DNA from 3 places in the Erwinia sp. BNK-24-b genome. Region 2 is predicted to be linked to each of the others. Evidence: predicted binding sites of a transcription regulator. Region 2 holds the regulator's gene; each other region holds the start of a gene.

Region 1 (6,072 bases), 1.4 Mb from region 2:
CCGTAATGCTCCCCTGCTTATCAGGATCGCTCGCTTCGGTATACATGCCAAAGCTTTCGATTCCTGACGTTGTTAACTTCGTGTTATTCAACTCGGTTGTGCCGAACTGTAGAAAAGCAGCATGGGAGCCGCTACCCCGGGTAGTAAAACTGGTGTCAGAAGCCTTTAAAGTGGAGAGCTTATTTGCTACCCATACTCCATGTGCCCTTTCCCCTGAAGTTTGATAGCTGCCGCCGCGAACGATAGCGTTTGATTCGACATTAACATCAATAGCCAGGCCTGATGTACCACGGGTCGTCACATTCACATTATCTAACGTCATATTTCCCCCCATACCACGCAGCGCGGTAAAGACGGAGTTAATAGTGCTGTTGCTTAGCGCTAACGTACTATTGGGACCAGAGGCATTTCCTGTCAAAATAGCAGCCCATTTGGCTGACTCAGTATCTATCGTCACGTTATCGGCAGTCATATAACCGCCATAGATATTAATTGCATGAGAGACGTTACTGCCGTTCAGCGTAATTTTTACATCGTTTAGCGTGGCTTTGGCATAATGATTCATTACGATACCGGTAGAGGCATAATCCGGTTGATTGCTGATAACGGTATTTTTCACCGTTAGCGTACCGCCATCGTTCACGCTTATTCCAGTTGCTCCAGCGCCTTCAAGTAACAAAGAACTGTCTTTAACAGAGACGTTGCTATTTTTTGCGTTAATAGCAAAGTTGCGCTTCCCGGATATGGAAAGCGTGCTTCCAATAATATCTATCGTGGCGTTGTTAACCGAAATGACCTGTCCGTCAATTCCCGTGAAGGATAAAGTTGCCTTATTCAACTTCAGACTGCCCTGGTCGATAATTTTAGCAACGCTTGTCGCAACACCTGACATGCTGAACGCCAGTCCGCTGTCGGTAACTAACCGGCTGTTTTGTCCGGAAGCCTGTAACGGTACGTCACTGATGTCCGTAGAGTCATAGCCTGAGGTTACCTGTAAAGTGGAACCATCCGTCACTACCCATGCGGCAAAAACAGAGAGTGGGGAGAGCGTCAGCGTGAGCAAACCGAGCGCAAAAGGCCGTGATTTCATAACCATAGTGCATCCTTTCATTAATATGGTTTTAAAACGATTAAGGGGTTGGCTGCTGTTTTAATGCGAGGAGGCGTTCCGGGGAAACGTTGTGCGATACGCTATCCGAAGCGTTTATTTTGAATTGACAGCGTAATGAGAATAAAACGGGCAACACCGCTTCCCATCCTTTAATTCTGGCCTTCCTGGCGCAACAATATTAATTGAATGGGCGCATAAGAAGAAGCGTTTTTTAAGCGCCGCGATAAAATAGCCTCAGCAAAAAGAGTGTGTTAATCGTCGATATAAGTCAATTGCGTTATTAAAACAGCTAACCGCCAACGGGAAAATCGGGGGTTCATTCCATAAATAGCCATAAGAAGAGAAGCGAAAACATGACCATTAATCTTCTTTTTTATATTTATAAAAACAATAATTTAAAAAACAACATTAATGAAAAAGCCAATTAAAGCTGCGAAGCGAAAAGACAATGCGTCGCTAATTAAGGAATTTTACAACTCCTTATTACCTACAATGCAGGCCCGTTATTTCCAGTAAGGAATCCGTCTGCGTTAGCCTTTCTATTATAACGGGTGCTATAAAACAAGATCTTCGTCAGTGAAGATCCCGTTTGCCCTACAGCGCCTGCGCGCAGGCCCAGGCAGAGCTCCAGGCCCACTGGAAATTATAGCCGCCCAGCCAGCCGGTCACGTCCACCACTTCGCCAATAAAATAGAGGCCCGGCACATCGCGTGCTTCCATTGTTTTAGAGGAGAGTGCGCTGGTATCAACCCCGCCAAGCGTAACTTCCGCCGTGCGGTAACCTTCCGTACCGTTGGGCTGCACGCGCCAGCTGTGCAACGTCTGGGTCAGTTCGCTTTGCTGGCGGCTGTTTAACTGCTTAAGCGTGCATTCCGGCACGCTGCCCAACAGCTGTAAACATTCTACCAGACGGCGCGGCAACACTTTTGCCAGCGTGTTTTTCAGGCTTTGATTAGGATGGGCTTCGCGTTCTTCACTGATAAAAGCATCAAGGTCGCGTTCAGGTGAAAGATTGACCGTCACGAACTCGCCCGGCTGCCAATAGCTGGAAAGCTGTAATACCGCGGGACCGGAGAGGCCGCGATGGGTAAATAACAAGGCTTCTTTAAATACCGTCCCGTCTTCCGCAGTCATTACGGAAGGCACCGCCACGCCGGAAAGCATTTGCAGCTGCTCAAGCAGCGGCTTATGCAGCGTAAAAGGCACCAGGCCCGCGCGCGTTGGAAAAACCTTCAGGCCAAACTGTTCGGCAAGTTTGTAACCAAAGGGTGACGCGCCCAAACCGGGCATAGAAAGACCGCCGGAAGCGATGACCAGCTTTTCCGCCTGTACCACGCTGCCGTTCAGCTCCAGCGTGTAATGTTCTTCGCGCGTTACCTTTACTACTTCGCTACGCAGTCTTAACGTCACCTGACCTGCTTCGCACTCTTTAAGCAGTAGATCCACAATTTGCTGAGCGGAATCGTCGCAAAATAGCTGGCCCAGCGTCTTTTCGTGCCAGGCGATATCGTGCCGATTCACCAGATCGATAAAATCCCACTGCGTATAGCGTGCCAGCGCAGACTTACAGAAATGGGGATTTTGCGACAGATAAGCCGCAGGCTCGGTATAAAGGTTAGTAAAATTGCAGCGGCCGCCGCCCGACATCAATATTTTGCGTCCCGCTTTTTTGCCGTTATCCAGCACCAGCACGCGTTTGCCGCGCTGCCCTGCCTGTGCGGCACAGAACAGGCCAGCCGCACCTGCGCCAATAACGATAACGTCAAACTTTTCCACAATCCGCTCCGACCTGCTGCGCAAAAAACGGTGATTGTAATGAGATGGGTCGCTTATCGCCAGCGTCATAAAAGCGTCATCTTAGCCCATAGCGGTAAACGTATGATTTTCATACAACTCAGGACCATTATTTGCTTCTGTTAACGTATTAATGTCAAAAAAAGTCTATATTTCACTTTCCCCAGGCGCGGTTTCTCGCTGATAATGCGCCGCGTTCATGTCCTCCAAAATGGCGTAACGCTTATGCTACATCTGTTTGCTGGTCTTGATTACCATACCGGCCTGTTACTCGTCCTTGCCCTGCTTTTTGTTTTGTTTTACGAAGCTATCAACGGCTTCCACGACACGGCAAATGCGGTGGCTACTGTAATTTATACGCGAGCTATGCGATCGCAACTGGCGGTAGTGATGGCCGGCGTATTTAACTTCTTTGGCGTACTGCTGGGCGGGCTAAGCGTTGCTTACGCTATCGTTCATCTGCTACCCACCGATTTACTGCTTAATGTAGGATCGGCTCACGGACTGGCCATGGTCTTTTCCATGCTGCTGGCTGCTATCATCTGGAATCTGGGCACCTGGTATTTTGGCCTGCCTGCCTCCAGCTCTCATACCCTCATCGGGGCCATCATCGGCATTGGCCTGACCAACGCGCTGCTTACCGGCACTTCGGTAGTGGACGCGCTGAATATCCCGAAAATGATCGGCATCTTTATGTCGCTGGTTATCTCGCCGATTGTCGGCCTGGTACTGGCCGGTAGCCTGGTGTTTATTCTGCGTCGCTACTGGAGCGGCAGTAAGAAACGCCGCCGTATTCATATGACGCCAGCGGAACGCGAGAAGATCGACGGCAAGAAAAAGCCGCCGTTCTGGACGCGCACCGCGCTGATCGTCTCGGCTATCGGCGTGAGCTATTCTCACGGTGCTAACGACGGACAGAAAGGCATTGGCCTGATCATGCTGGTGCTGATTGGCGTGGCGCCGGCGGGCTTTGTGGTCAATATGAATTCGTCGGGCTATGACATTACGCGTACCCGCGATGCGGTAAACCATCTGGAACAGTATTATCAGCAGCATGCTGATTCGCTGACCCAGATTGTGCAGATGGCTCCGCCTGTTGTACCCGCACCGCAGGAAAATCCGGGCGCTCCGCATGAGTTTCACTGCGATGCCGCCCGCGCGATGCCGGCTATTCAACGTGCTCAAGGCCTGCTGAGTAATCTGCAAAGCTACGACGCGTTAAACGTTGAGCAACGCAGCCAGCTGCGTCGTCTGCTGATGTGTGTCTCTGATACCGCCGATAAAACGGCTAAGTTACAGAGCACCACTGCCGAAGACCGCCGTTTTCTTGGCAAGCTGAAAGACGATATGCTGAATACCGTTGAGTACGCCCCTGTGTGGATTATCGTTGCCGTAGCGCTTGCGCTGTCGCTGGGTACGATGGTTGGCTGGCGCCGTGTCGCCACCACTATCGGTGAAAAAATCGGTAAGAAAGGCATGACCTATGCGCAGGGAATGGCTGCACAGATGACCGCTGCCGTTTCTATCGGCGTGGCCAGCTATACCGGCATGCCCGTTTCAACGACCCACGTTCTCTCCTCTTCCGTGGCCGGCACCATGCTGGTCGACGGCGGCGGCGTTCAGGGTAAGACGATTAAAAATATCCTGTTAGCCTGGGTATTTACGTTACCTGTATCGATCGTGCTGTCGGGCTGCCTTTACTGGTTAGCGCTGAAGCTGGTTCCCTGATTCATCAGCAGGAACAACAAGGCGGGGAATTTTCCCCGCCTTTTTTTATGCCTTAACGCCAGTAGCCCAGACCGTTTTATGCCTGATAAATAGCCCGGACAGGCTCTTCAATGCCAGATAAATAGCCCAATAAGGCTGATAAAGACCAGACCGCACAGCGCGCTGGTCAGGATAAACTGCCCGCGAACCCGCTCGCAGCGGCGGATAAACTCTTCGTCGTGATGATCGCGATAGCGTTGTAGCCAGATATAGCGCACCAGCCGCACCTGTTTACCCGGCTGGCCATGAGAAGTAAAAAACCCGGCCCCATCAACATACTGATAAAGCAAAGGATCGCAGCCTCGCAGCACCACCAGCAGCGCGCGCAAAGAAGAGAAGTAACGCGCCATATTAACCAGACAAACCACACAAAGAGCCCAAAAAAGTGCGATGGTGCTAATCATGATCTCCTCCACGGCGATGCTTTATCCGCAGCCACGACAATCAACGCTGCTCGTTTTCGCTTCGCCCACCCTAAGTTTGAATTGTTGTAACAGCAGCGTAGCTGTTCTGTATTTTTATTGTCTTCTTCAGTTTAGGAGATGAGATGAAATTTTTGCCAGCGCTGTTTGCGACCAGAATAAAAAAGAGAGGAAATTCCTTTTGATCCCGCTCGCAAACAGAAAGGGCAAACCGGGATTTGTTAACAATTAACGCTATACTTAAGAGATAAAAAATGCGCGGTTCCAGGCGCTCAGAACCCTGCCACATCGCACTAATTCAATGTGTTATGATGCCAGACCGCCTGCATATATGCGGCCGTACCGAACAAGGAGAGCGTTATGTCTTACAAACACATTCTGATTGCTGTCGATCTTTCGCCAGAAAGTAAACTGCTGGTCGCGAAAGCGGTTTCGATGGCTCGTCCTTACGATGCCAAAGTTTCGCTGATCCATGTGGATGTTAATTATTCGGATCTCTACACCGGTTTGATTGATGTAAACCTGGGCGATATGCAGAAGCGTATTTCCGAAGAAACCCACACCGCGCTGGCGGATATCTCCAACAGCGCAGGCTACCCTATTTCAGAAACGCTCAGCGGCAGCGGCGATCTGGGCCAGGTGCTGGTTGATGCCATCAAGCGCTATGATGTTGATTTAGTGGTATGCGGCCATCATCAGGATTTCTGGAGCAAGCTGATGTCTTCCGCGCGCCAGCTGATCAACACCGTGCATATCGATATGCTGATTGTGCCGCTGCGTGATGAAGAAGAAAGCTGATTTTAGCGGCGTGTGGCAATAAAAAAAGCCGCTTTAGTCTGAACAAAGCGGCTTTTGTTGGTTTGTACCCCGTGGCTAAAGTGCTGCGTCAGCCAGCGGGGGATAAATATCGAAGCGATGGCTTTTGGTTACCACCGCAGACTGTGTGGCTACCCCAGCTAACGGTGGCGCGTAGTCGGG
Region 2 (6,072 bases):
AAGCGGGCGGGCATAGGGATAGCGTCCGCTGCGAATACTGGCGACGCCAGGCGCTATCCAGTTAACGCCGTCGGGCGAAACCAGCAGCGTTTTTACTCCCGTCAGATGCGCGCCCATGCTGGCGTAGCCGATGCCGTTCAGCGTGCTCGCTACCGCCTGAATGACGGCCGCAGATCCAGGGTATTCACCGACATCATTACGGAAATCGCCGTTGCATAATGCCTGCTGACGGAAAAAGCCCCAGGTGCCGGACGCCGAGTTACGGCCAAAACGCTGTAGCGGCCGATGCTGCCACGCCGGTTGTTTTAACTGTAAATCGCCCCAGCTATGGACGGTGAAGTCTGCGCCGCAGCGGCGGGTAACGGAAAAAATAGCGTCGAGCTGCTGAGCGTTTATCCTCTCAAGCGGATTATCCTGGTTTACCACCACCACTAAGGCATCCAGCGCCACCGGCACGGCCAGCGGCGCATAGCCATAGCGTTTTTCAAACAGCTGGCGCTCAACGGCCTGCATTGGCCGACTCATCGCGCCCAGCTGCGCTGCGCCTGCCGACAATGCCGTTGGCGCGGTAGACGAACCCGCAGCCTGAATCTGCACGTTGACGCCCGGATACTGGCGGTTAAAACTTTCTGCCCACAGCGCCATCAGATTGCCTAACGTGTCTGATCCCACGCTGCTAAGGTTGCCAGACAGCATCCCCTCGGCCGCCCCGGCTTTTACGCAACACAGCAGCATAAAAGCCAAAAGTAACTTTTTCATTAATCTTGTCCGCTCACTCAGTGAACCGCATTCTGAGTCAATTGCTCACTCACGATCAACCTTGCCGGCAGTAAGAAGCTAAAACTGGTCTCTTTACCCGGCTGGCTGGCGATCTCCAGCCGCGTATTGTGATGGCCAAGCGCGTGCTTGACGATGGCTAGCCCCAGCCCGCTGCCACCGGTCTGCCGGGAACGGGCTTTATCAACCCGGTAGAAGCGTTCGGTCAGACGAGGAATGTGCTCCGCAGCAATACCAGGCCCGTTATCCTTCACTTTAAACAGCGCACCCTGCGCCGTTTTTTGCCAGCTGATATCAATGCGCGTGCCTTCCGGCGTATGGTTAACGGCGTTGTAAACCAGATTGGAAATGGCGCTGCGCAGCTGTTCATCATTACCAAAGACCCGCAGATGCGGATCGAAAGAGAAATGAATATCGTGCCGCCCCTGGCTAAGCGTCTCCGCCTCGCGCTGTAACAGTCGCAGCATCAGCGGCACATCCACTTTTTCCTGCAAATCCAGCGCGGGTGCCGCTTCAATCCTTGAAAGCGTCAGCAGCTGTTTAACCAGCGCATCCATGCGGCGCGTTTGTTCCTGCATAGTGTGCAGCGCTTTGTCCCGCGAAGGGCCTTCCAGCACCGCATCGCTCATCATCTCCAGATAGCCCTGCAGCACGGTAAGCGGCGTGCGTAGTTCGTGGCTGACGTTGGCGAAGAAGTTACGGCGTGCGCCTTCCAGCTGATGCATTTGCGTGACGTCACGCGATACCAGCAGCCACTGGCCTTCGCTGTAGGGCATTACCCGAAATTCCAGATGGCGATGGCTGTTCAGCACCAGGGTTAAAGGGCGAGAAAAATCGCGATCGCGCAGGTAGTGAGTAAATTCCGGATAGCGCAGCAGATTTAAAATATTCTGTCCGTTATCTTCCGGCCAGCGCAGTCCCAACAGCTGCTGCGCCAGGCCGTTACACCAGAAGATGGTGCCCTCTTCCGTGGTCAGCACCACCGCATCGGGCAGGGATTCTGCGCCGCTGCGAAAACGTTTAATCAGATGCCCCAGCTCGCGACGACGACGACGGTTACGCGCCTGCATCTGATAAAGACCATAGAAGAGCGGTTCCCAGCTGCCGCGTCCCGCTGGCGGCGTGATACTGCGATCGATCCAGAGCCAGTGGGAAAGACGAAGCAGGTTAGAAAAATGCCAGCCCAGCACGGCCAGCACGGCCAGCAGCAGCAGCCACGGCAGATAGCCGGTGAGCAGACCGATAATCAGCGCTGGCAGACAGGCGAGCAGCAGCTCAAGCAGCAATCTCTTCCAGGAGAGGCGTTCCAGCACGGTGAAAACTCCAGTGGGGACGATCAGTAACGTGCGGAGAAACGGTAGCCCGTACCGCGAACGGTCTGCACCATACGATCGTGCCCGGTCAGTTCAAGCGCTTTACGCAGGCGGCGGATATGCACATCAACGGTACGATCTTCCACGTAAACGTTAGTGCCCCAGACATGATTAAGCAACTGCTCGCGGCTGTAGACGCGCTCGGGGTGGGTCATAAAGAAGTGCAGCAGCTTATATTCGGTCGGCCCCATCTCCAGTGGCTGCGTTTCTGACATCACGCGGTGCGAAGACGGGTCCAGGCTCAGGCCCTGGATCTCAATCACCTCCTCCACCGCCATTGGCGAAATCCGGCGCATCACCGCTTTAATGCGGGCAACCAGTTCCTTAGGTGAAAAAGGTTTAATAATATAGTCGTCAGCCCCCACTTCCAGGCCCCGCACGCGATCCTCTTCTTCGCCGCGCGCCGTCAGCATCATCACCGGAATATCGCGGGTCATGGCTTCGCGCTTTAAATGACGGATAAACTGAATACCGGTGCCGCCTGGCAACATCCAGTCCAGCAGGATCAGATCGGGCCACGGCTCAATTAACATGCTGATCGCGCTGTCATAATCTTCCGCTTCTATTGGCTGATAGTCGTTTTGCTCCAGAACAAAACACAACATCTCACGGATTGGGGCTTCATCTTCGACTACCAGAATGCGCTTAGCCATCATTGCTCCTGCGTTTGTGACGGGATGTCACTGGATATGCGGCGTCATTATGCGTCAGATTTATGACACTTTTATGAAAAAAGCCTCAGCCATTCATCAGTTTTATAACACTTTCAGCAGGATGGAAATGCGTAGCTGAGGTTTTTTAGCCAGGCGTTTATAATCGGCCTTTCGCTTTTGCCATCCTGAAGGGATTCTATGCGACTCATTCATACCGCCGACTGGCATCTGGGCCAGTTTTTTTATACCAAAAGCCGTGCGCCGGAGCACGAGGCTTTTCTGACGTGGCTGGTCGCGCAGGTTGAGCTGCATCAGGTTGATGCCGTTATCGTGGCCGGCGACGTTTTCGATACCGGTTCGCCGCCCAGCTATGCGCGCGAGCTGTATAACCGCTTTGTGGTCAGGCTACAGCAAACCGGCTGCCAGCTGATTATTCTGGCGGGCAATCACGACTCGGTAGCCATGCTGAATGAATCCCGCGAGCTGCTGGCCTGCCTGAATACGCGCGTGATTGCCGCCGCCAGCGAAGATCCTGCCGACCAGGTGTTGGTACTGAATCGTCGCGACGGCCAGCCGGGCGCGCTGCTTTGCGCCATTCCTTTTTTACGCCCGCGCGATATCACGCTCAGCAAAGCGGGACAGTCGGGACGAGAGAAGCAGCAGACGCTGCTGGAAGCGATCACCCACCACTATCAGCGCAGCTACGCAGCCGCAACAGAAATGCGTGCGAAACTGAACGGCACGCTGCCCATCGTGGCGACCGGCCATTTGACCACCGTCGGCGTGACTAAAAGCGATGCGGTGCGCGACATCTACATCGGCACGCTGGACGCTTTTCCCGCCCAGGCTTTTCCGCCAGCGGACTATATCGCGCTCGGTCATATTCATCGTGCGCAGCGCATTGCCGATACGGACCATATCCGCTACAGCGGCTCCCCCATTCCGCTCAGCTTTGACGAGCTGGGCCGTGAAAAAAGCGTTTTCATGGTCGATTTTGCCGACGGTCAGCTTAGCCAGGTCAGGCCGCTGGCGGTGCCGCTCTTTCAGCCGATGCAGATGATTAAAGGCTCGCTGGCGGAGATTGAACGGCAGCTGGCAGCGATTCAGCCGCCGGAAACGGGCCAGAAGGTGTGGCTGGATATCGAAATCGTTTCGCAGACCTGGCTAAACGACCTACAGCGCCATATTCAGGAGCTGACTGAAAAACTGCCGGTCGAAGTTGTGCTGCTGCGCCGCAGCCGCGAACAGCGCGACAGCATCATTAACCGGCAGAATAACGAGACCCTGAGCGAGCTGAGCGTGGAGGAAGTGTTTCAACGCCGCCTGGCTTCAGAAGAAGAAGATCCGCAGCGCATTGCGCGCGCTACGCTGCTGTTCAGCCAGACGCTGGCCGAGATTGATGAGGAGCAGCCATGAAAATCCTGACGCTACGGTTTAAAAACCTCAACTCGCTAAAAGGTGAATGGAAAATTGATTTCACCGCCGAGCCTTTCGCCAGCAACGGCCTCTTTGCCATTACCGGGCCAACCGGCGCGGGTAAAACCACGCTGCTGGACGCTATCTGCCTGGCGCTCTATCACGAAACGTCGCGGCTGGGGAAGCTGTCGCAGACGCAAAACGATTTAATGACGCGCGATACTTCCGAATGCCTGGCTGAAGTCGAATTTGAGGTGAAAGGCGTCGCCTGGCGCGCATTCTGGAGCCAGAACCGGGCGCGAGGCGCGGTGGATGGCAACCTGCAGGCGCCGCGCGTAGAGCTGGCGCGCTGTGAAGACAATAAAATCGTCGCGGATAAAGTAAAAGACAAGCTGGAGATGCTTACCGAGCTGACCGGCCTGGACTTTGATCGCTTCACCAAATCGATGATGCTTTCGCAAGGTCAGTTTGCCGCTTTTCTTAACGCCGATGCCAACAGCCGTGCGGAACTGCTGGAAGAACTGACCGGCACGGAAATTTACGGTCGTCTTTCCGCCAGCGTGTTTGAGCGGCACAAAAACGCCAGAACCGCGCTGGAGACGCTACGGGCGCAGGCTGGCGCGATGGCCCTGCTGGATGAGGAACAAGTTCAGCAGCTTACCACCCAGTCTGAACAGCTGTTGGCAGAGGAGCAGGCGCTTACTTCTCAGCATCAGCACCAGCAGTCGCTGCTGCAGTGGTACCAGCAGTATCAGGCGGTGGGACACGCCCAAAAAGCGGCGGAAGCGGAGCACGAGCAGGCGAAAACGGCCTGGCAAGATGCAATGCCGCAGCTCAACCTGCTGGCACGAGCAGAGCCGGCCGAGAAGCTACGTCCGCAATGGCTCCTGCGTAACCAGCAGCAGCAGGACAGGCAGCGCCTTAACGAACAGCAGCAGCAAATTGAACAACAACAGCAACAGCTCGGCGAGCAGCTTGCAGCACTTGACGGGCAACTAAAAACGGCCGAAGCCGCCCGGCTCCAGCACGAAGCCGATCGTCAGCAGCAGGAAGCCTTAATAGCGGACAGGTTGCAGCCGCTGGATAACAGCATCGTCACGCTGACGCAGCAGAATCAGCAGCTACAGAAAGAAGTAAGCGATCACCAACTTTTTCTTGCGCAGCGGCGTCAGGCGCTTGAGCAAACGCAGCGCGAGCAGACGGAAAAAACCGCGCAGCAGCAGGAACATCAACGCTGGCAGCAGCAGCACGACCAACTTGCACGCTGGGGCGAATCACTGCCGCTGTGGCGCGCGCGCTTTGAACAGCAGCAGCAGAGCGAACAGGCGCTGGCGGCACTTCGTCAGCGCAAGCTTGAACAGCAGCAGGCAACAGAACAGCTACGAACGCAGCTTGCTCAGGCAGAGCAGCAGGCCAAACCAAAGCAGCTACAGCTTGAAGAAACGCGACTGCGCGTAACCGAAGCGCAGGCGGCGCTTGCTCATCAACAGCAACAGCATTCAGAAGAGCAGCTTCAGGCCTCGCTGGCCGCTCTTCATCAGCAGCGGCCGCAGCGGCAGAGCCTGGCGCTGATTGCATCGCAGTGGCAGCCGCTGATGCAGCGCATGCAGAAACAGCAGGCCAGCCAGCAGGCGCTGCAACAACAGCTTCAGCAGGCGCAGCTCGAACTGCAAAACCTGCGCACGGGCTGGAAGGAAAAACAGCAGCATTTGCAGGATCTGGAAAAACGCTGCGAGCTGGAACAGCGCATTGCCGACCTGGAGCAGCACCGCGCCCTGCTGGAGCCTGAGCAGCCCTGCCCGCTGTGCGGCTCCTGCCAGCATCCTGCCGTGGCGGCATACCAGGCGCTAAAA
Region 3 (6,072 bases), 1.8 Mb from region 2:
AACGCGGCTATCAGCGCTACCGACCATAACGGATTTAATATCGGTGATAACAAAAGCATTGCTGACGGCGCGCCAGACAATATCGTTTCAACCGACTCAGCCGGAGACAAGACTATTGCAGGCTGGTATGACGGTTCAACCGATACCATGAAAGCTGGCGGAGAATATATGGAAAATCAGCTGGGAACCGGTGACACCTATATTCATCCAAACGACGACCAGCTCGGCCAGGGGAATAACCCTATGCGCCATACCGATGCGACTAAGGTCGATGTGACCTTCAGTAAGGCATAAAGCTGCCTGTCGAACCCGGTCAAGGCTTCTCACCCTTCCTTGTGGGGAACATGCATAAAAAAAGCCTGAACGTGAGTTCAGGCTCAGACTGTTAACAAACTTACTCAGCTCGTGCTTTCCGGCATTTTAACAGCAACACCGTAGCTTTCTGGCAGCGGAGGCCAACCGGATAAGCGGACCGTTTTGGCGCATGGACGCGCCAAACGAGCCTCCATGGATGGATTCACGGCGTGTCCGTGTTCCGGTTGACCTCTGCTGCTGTTCTCCGGGCTGAACGCGACCTGACGTTTAAGAGTCTGTTAACGCCCTCAGTCCCAACTGACTAAAGTCAGTTGTCGAACCCGGTCAAGGCTTCTCACCCTTCCTCGTGGGGAATATGCATAAAAAAGCCTGAACGTGAGTTCAGGCTCTTCTTTAAATATGGCGGTGAGGAAGGGATAGACTCGCTTTGCTCGCCCCGCGGGCAGTTCGTTCGCGAGCGCCCGAACTGTCCAACTGACTAAAGTCAGTTGTCGAACCCGGTCAAGGCTTCTCACCCTTCCTCGTGGGGAACATGCATAAAAAAAGCCTGAACGTGAGTTCAGGCTCTTCTTTAAATATGGCGGTGAGGAAGGGATAGACTCGCTTTGCTCGCCCTGCGGGCAGTTCGTTCGCAAGCGCCCGAACTGTCCAACTGACTAAAGTCAGTTGTCGAACCCGGTCAAGGCCTCTCACCCTTCCTCGTGGGGAATATGCATAAAAAAAGCCTGAACGTGAGTTCAGGCTCTTCTTTAAATATGGCGGTGAGGAAGGGATTCGAACCCTTGATACGTTGCCGTATACACACTTTCCAGGCGTGCTCCTTCAGCCACTCGGACACCTCACCAAATTTTTATCCATCACCCTCTCGGGCGACGGGGCGCTACTATAGGGAGTCCGGCGTTAAGGGTCAAGAAGATTTTTTCCTTTTTATTCTGGCAGGTTAAGCGGTGAACAGCATGCGCTGCCTTTCTGCTGGCGCAGCCGAAGCCTGTCACCCTTATGACACTTTCCTGACACAAAATCGTCATGGTTGTATCGCAGACTAAGCTCCTGAAATTTTTAGCAACGTTTGCTCATGGAGTTATGCAATGAAGAAAAGCCTGTTTACTTTTTCCTTTGCCGCCACGCTGTTATCAACCGCGCTTTGCGCGCAGGCCGCAGATTATAATCGCGCCGCGCAGGGCGACATCACACAGCCCGGCGGCGCTCGCCGGTTGCAGCAAGATCAGACAGAAGCGCTAAAAGCTTCGCTAAACAGCAACAAAGCAAAAAATGTCATCCTGCTGATTGGCGACGGTATGGGCGATTCCGAAATCACTGCCGCGCGTAACTATGCTGAGGGTGCGGGCGGTTTTTTTAAAGGGATCGACGCGCTGCCGTTGACCGGTCAGTACACGCATTATTCGCTGGATAAAAAGACGCATAAGCCGGATTACGTCACCGATTCTGCGGCATCGGCCACCGCATGGAGCACCGGTGTAAAATCCTATAACGGCGCGATTGGCGTGGACGTAAACGGCAAAGATCACCAGACGATCATGGAGATCGCAAAGGCCGCAGGAAAAGCGACCGGCAACGTCTCTACCGCAGAACTGGAAGATGCTACGCCAGCAGCGCAGATTGCGCACGTGACCTCCCGTAAGTGTTACGGCCCGGAAAAAACCAGCGAAACCTGCGCGGGCAACGCGCTGGAAAAAGGCGGCAAAGGATCCATTGCCGAGCAGCTGTTAAACGCCCGCGTTGACGTAACCTTGGGCGGCGGTGGCAAAACCTTTGCTGAAACGGCCAAAGCAGGCGAATGGCAGGGTAAACCACTAAACGAACAGGCTAAAATTCGCGGTTATCAGCTGGTAAGTAATCTTGAAGGGATGAATGCGCTAACGGAGGCTTCACAGGATAAGCCGGTACTTGGTTTGTTTGCCGACGGTAATATGCCGGTGCGCTGGAAAGGGCCAAAAGCGACCTATCACGGTAACCTTGAGGGCAAACCGGTCAGCTGCGAAGTTAACGGCGAGCGTCAGGCTTCTACGCCAACGCTGGCCCAGATGACCGATAAAGCTATCCAGCTATTAAGCAAAAACCAGAACGGTTTCTTTTTGCAGGTGGAAGGCGCGTCGATTGATAAACAGGATCACGTAGCGAATCCATGCGGCCAGATTGGCGAAACGGTCGATCTGGATGAAGCCGTCCAGAAAGCGCTGGCGTTTGCGCATAAAGATGGCAATACCCTGGTCATCGTTACCGCCGACCATGCGCACTCCAGCCAGATTATCGCCAACGACAGCAAAGCGCCTGGCCTGACGCAAACGTTGCAAACGAAAGAGGGCGGGCTGATGACTATCAGCTACGGCAACTCGGAAGAGGAATCGCAGGGACACACCGGCACGCAGCTGCGTATTGCGGCTTATGGCCCGCATGCAGCGAACGTCGTGGGATTAACGGATCAGACGGATCTGTTTTATACCATGAAGGCGGCGATGGAAATTAAATAAGCGGAAGGAAAAAAGCCTGAACGCGAGTTCAGGCTCAGACTGTTAACAAACTTACTCAGCTCGTGCTTTCCGGCATTTTAACAGCAACACCGTAGCTTTCTGGCAGCGGAGGCCAACCGGATAAGCGGACCGTTTTGGCGCATGGACGCGCCAAACGAGCCTCCATGGATGGATTCACGGCGTGTCCGTGTTCCGGTTGACCTCTGCTGCTGTTCACCGGGCTGAACGCGACCTGACGTTTAAGAGTCTGTTAACGCTCTCAGTCTGAACGTGAATTCGGGCTATCTTTGAAATATGACGGTGAGGAAGGGATAGACTTGCTTTACTCACCCTTCCTCGTGGGGAATATGCATAAAAAAAGCCTGAACGTGAGTTCAGGCTCAGACTGTTAACAAACTTACTCAGCTCGTGCTTTCCGGCATTTTTACAGCAACACAGTGCTTTCTGGCAGCGGAGGCCAACCGGATAAGCGGACCGTTTTGGCGCATGGACGCGCCAAACGAGCCTCCATGGATGGATTCACGGCGTGTCCGTGTTCCGGTTGACCTCTGCAGCTGTTCGCCGGGCTGAACGCGACCTGACGTTTAAGAGTCTGTTAACGCCCTCAGTCTGAACGTAAATCTGGGCTATCTTTGAAATATGACGGTGAGGAAGGGATAGAATCGCTTTACTCACCCTTCCTCGTGAGGAACATGCATAAAAAAAGCCTGAACGTGAGTTCAGGCTCTTCTTTAAATATGGCGGTGAGGAAGGGATAGACTCGCTTTGCTCGCCCTGCGGGCAGTTCGTTCGCGAGCGCCCGAACTGTCCAACTGACTAAAGTCAGTTGTCGAACCCGGTCAAGGCTTCTCACCCTTCCTCGTGAGGAATATGCATAAAAAAAGCCTGAACGCGAGTTCAGGCTCTTCTTTAAATATGGCGGTGAGGAAGGGATTCGAACCCTTGATACGTTGCCGTATACACACTTTCCAGGCGTGCTCCTTCAGCCACTCGGACACCTCACCATATTGTTGTTGCAACCTCGTTGCTAACGGCCGCTAATGTAGGGAAAAGCACTGCGCCGGTCAACTCTCTTTCTGCATTTTTCCGTTCGTTCACTCACTTTTACAGCGGTTTGCTGCTTAAAACGTCAAAAAAACGTTTAACTTATTGGTAACAACACATTCTGCGGCGCAATGTGCATAATGATCTGCTTCATCAGCCAGTAAATCGTGAGGCCAGTAGTGAATCAGATTGACAGCAGAAGCGCTGAACCGGACGGAACCCGCGCGCTCTTTTTTATCCAGATTTTTTCCACGCTCGGCTTTGCCGTGCTTTATTCCTCGCTGGTGCTTTACGCCACTAAAAAACTGGGCTTCAGCGAAACGCAGGCCAACACCATGATGGGCGTCTTTGGCGCATTTAACTATGGCCTGCACCTGTTTGGCGGCTACCTCGGCGGACGCTTCCTCAGCAACCGCAATCTGTTTGTGCTGGGGATGGTCCTACAGGTGATCGGCTGCTGGGTGCTCTCCGGACAGCAGGCGGAAGGGCTTTACTGGGGGCTGGCGATGTTCCTGACCGGCAGCGGGCTGAACGTTACCTGCATCAACATGATGCTGACGCAGCGTTTTGCGCCGGAAGACAGCCGCCGCGAAAGCGCCTTTCTCTGGAACTACGCCGGAATGAACCTGGGCTTTTTTATAGGTTTTACCGGCGCGGGCTACTTCCAGCTTCAGGAACATTATCAGGCACTGTTCCTGTTTGCGACGCTGGGAAATGCTGTCGCTATCGTCGTTTCTCTTCTGCGCTGGAAAACGCTGGCCGATCTTGATACGCCGCTGCTCCACGTCAGCGGTAGCCAGCTGCGGCTGCGCATGCTGGCGGGGCTCATTATTCTGGCCGTGCTGGTGCCGGTTTTACGCATCTTGCTGACGCATGCCGGCTTTACCGGCACTTTTGTGCTGGCACTCGGTGCGGTAATTTTTCTGCTTCTGGCCGTGCTTACCTTGCGCCATCGCCCACGCGAAGAGCAGCGCAAAATGACTGCTTATCTGCTCCTGGCCCTCAGTTCGCTGATCTTCTGGACGCTGTATCAGCTGGCACCGATGGGGCTGATGCTGTTTACCGAACACAACATCATGCTGGACGTCTGGGGTATCCGTATTGCGCCGCAGTGGGTACAGAATATCAACACGCTGGTTATTGTGTTTGGCGGGCCGCTGCTGGCTATTGGATTCCGCAACCTGCGCGAACGCGGCTGGCGCGTTGATATTCCTTTGCAGTTTGCCGCTTCGCTGTTCTGCATCGGACTGGGCATGCTGGTCCTGCCGATTGGCATTATGCTGGCGGGCCAGGACGGCATGGTGGCGTTTAAATGGATCGTTATCAGCTACGTCCTGCAAAGCATTGCGGAACTGCTGATTTCGCCCGTCGGTTACGCGATGATCGGCAGGCTGGCCCCGCAGCGCTATCAGGGCATTATGATGGGCTGCTGGATGATGGTTACGGGCGTAGCGTCGGTACTTTCCGGCTACGTCTCCGGGCTGATGCCGCAAAACAGCGGCAGTACGCCTGCGCTGACTAATCCGGGCTACAGCCATATCTTTACGCTGCTGGGCTGGGGCAGCGCGGCGACCGGGGTGATGCTGCTGGTACTGATGCCGCTGCTGCGCAGGCTGATTCAAGCGTCCGCCTCTCGCCTTTAAGCAACAACCGGAATTTTTACTTGCCACGGCTGCTGTTTTACCCGAGCCTGAAGAAAAAACAGGAGAACCTGCATGGATATCATCTTTTACCATCCTTCTTTTAATACGGAAAAATGGATTGCCGGTTTACAGCAGCGTCTGCCGCAGGCGCGCATACGTAAGTGGACAGCGGGCGATACGGCGCATGCGGATTACGCGCTGGTACGCCAGCCGCCGGTGGAAATGCTACAGGGACGTGCGCTGAAAGGCGTCTTCGCGCTGGGCGCGGGCGTGGATGATATTCTTAACCAGCTGCGCGAGCATCCGCACATGCTGGCCGAAGGCGTGCCGCTGTTTCGTCTGGAAGACACCGGCATGGGCCGCCAGATGCAGGAGTACGCGGTATGGCACGTTCTGGGCTGGTTTCGCCGCTTTAACGACTATCAGCAGCAGAAAAATGAGGCGGTATGGCAACCGCTGCGCAATCATTCCCGCGATGACTTTACTATCGGTATTCTGGGCGCGGGCGTGCTTGGCAGCAGCGTGGCGGAAAGCCTGCGCTTCTGGGGATTTCCGGTGCGCTGCTGGAGCCGTTCGCC

Evidence for each region. Region 2 encodes PhoB, which activates phosphate uptake and scavenging genes when phosphate is short. Its sites were predicted from a motif close to CTGTCATAAAACTGNCNNAT; they were not measured.
Region 1: the regulator PhoB is predicted to act here: its motif matches at 2,950-2,969, upstream of pitA (inorganic phosphate transporter PitA).
Region 3: the regulator PhoB is predicted to act here: its motif matches at 1,313-1,332, upstream of phoA (alkaline phosphatase).

What each region holds. Positions count from the first base shown of each region.
Region 1 is NZ_CP179901.1:113,549-119,620, reverse strand. It holds gene ACMGGR_RS00560 (autotransporter outer membrane beta-barrel domain-containing protein) at 1-1,096, opposite strand, end outside; gene ACMGGR_RS00555 (NAD(P)/FAD-dependent oxidoreductase) at 1,706-2,887, opposite strand; gene pitA (inorganic phosphate transporter PitA) at 3,131-4,633, shown strand; gene uspB (universal stress protein UspB) at 4,741-5,076, opposite strand; gene uspA (universal stress protein UspA) at 5,455-5,892, shown strand; gene rsmJ (16S rRNA (guanine(1516)-N(2))-methyltransferase RsmJ) at 5,968-6,072, opposite strand, start outside.
Region 2 is NZ_CP179901.1:3,531,583-3,537,654, forward strand. It holds gene ACMGGR_RS16195 (PstS family phosphate ABC transporter substrate-binding protein) at 1-759, opposite strand, end outside; gene phoR (phosphate regulon sensor histidine kinase PhoR) at 777-2,090, opposite strand; gene phoB (phosphate response regulator transcription factor PhoB) at 2,114-2,803, opposite strand; gene sbcD (exonuclease subunit SbcD) at 3,002-4,219, shown strand; gene ACMGGR_RS16215 (SbcC/MukB-like Walker B domain-containing protein) at 4,216-6,072, shown strand, end outside.
Region 3 is NZ_CP179901.1:1,737,295-1,743,366, forward strand. It holds gene ACMGGR_RS07700 (hypothetical protein) at 1-294, shown strand, start outside; tRNA gene ACMGGR_RS07705 (tRNA-Ser) at 1,072-1,159, opposite strand; gene phoA (alkaline phosphatase) at 1,404-2,807, shown strand; tRNA gene ACMGGR_RS07715 (tRNA-Ser) at 3,724-3,811, opposite strand; gene ACMGGR_RS07720 (peptide MFS transporter) at 4,031-5,494, shown strand; gene ghrA (glyoxylate/hydroxypyruvate reductase GhrA) at 5,567-6,072, shown strand, end outside.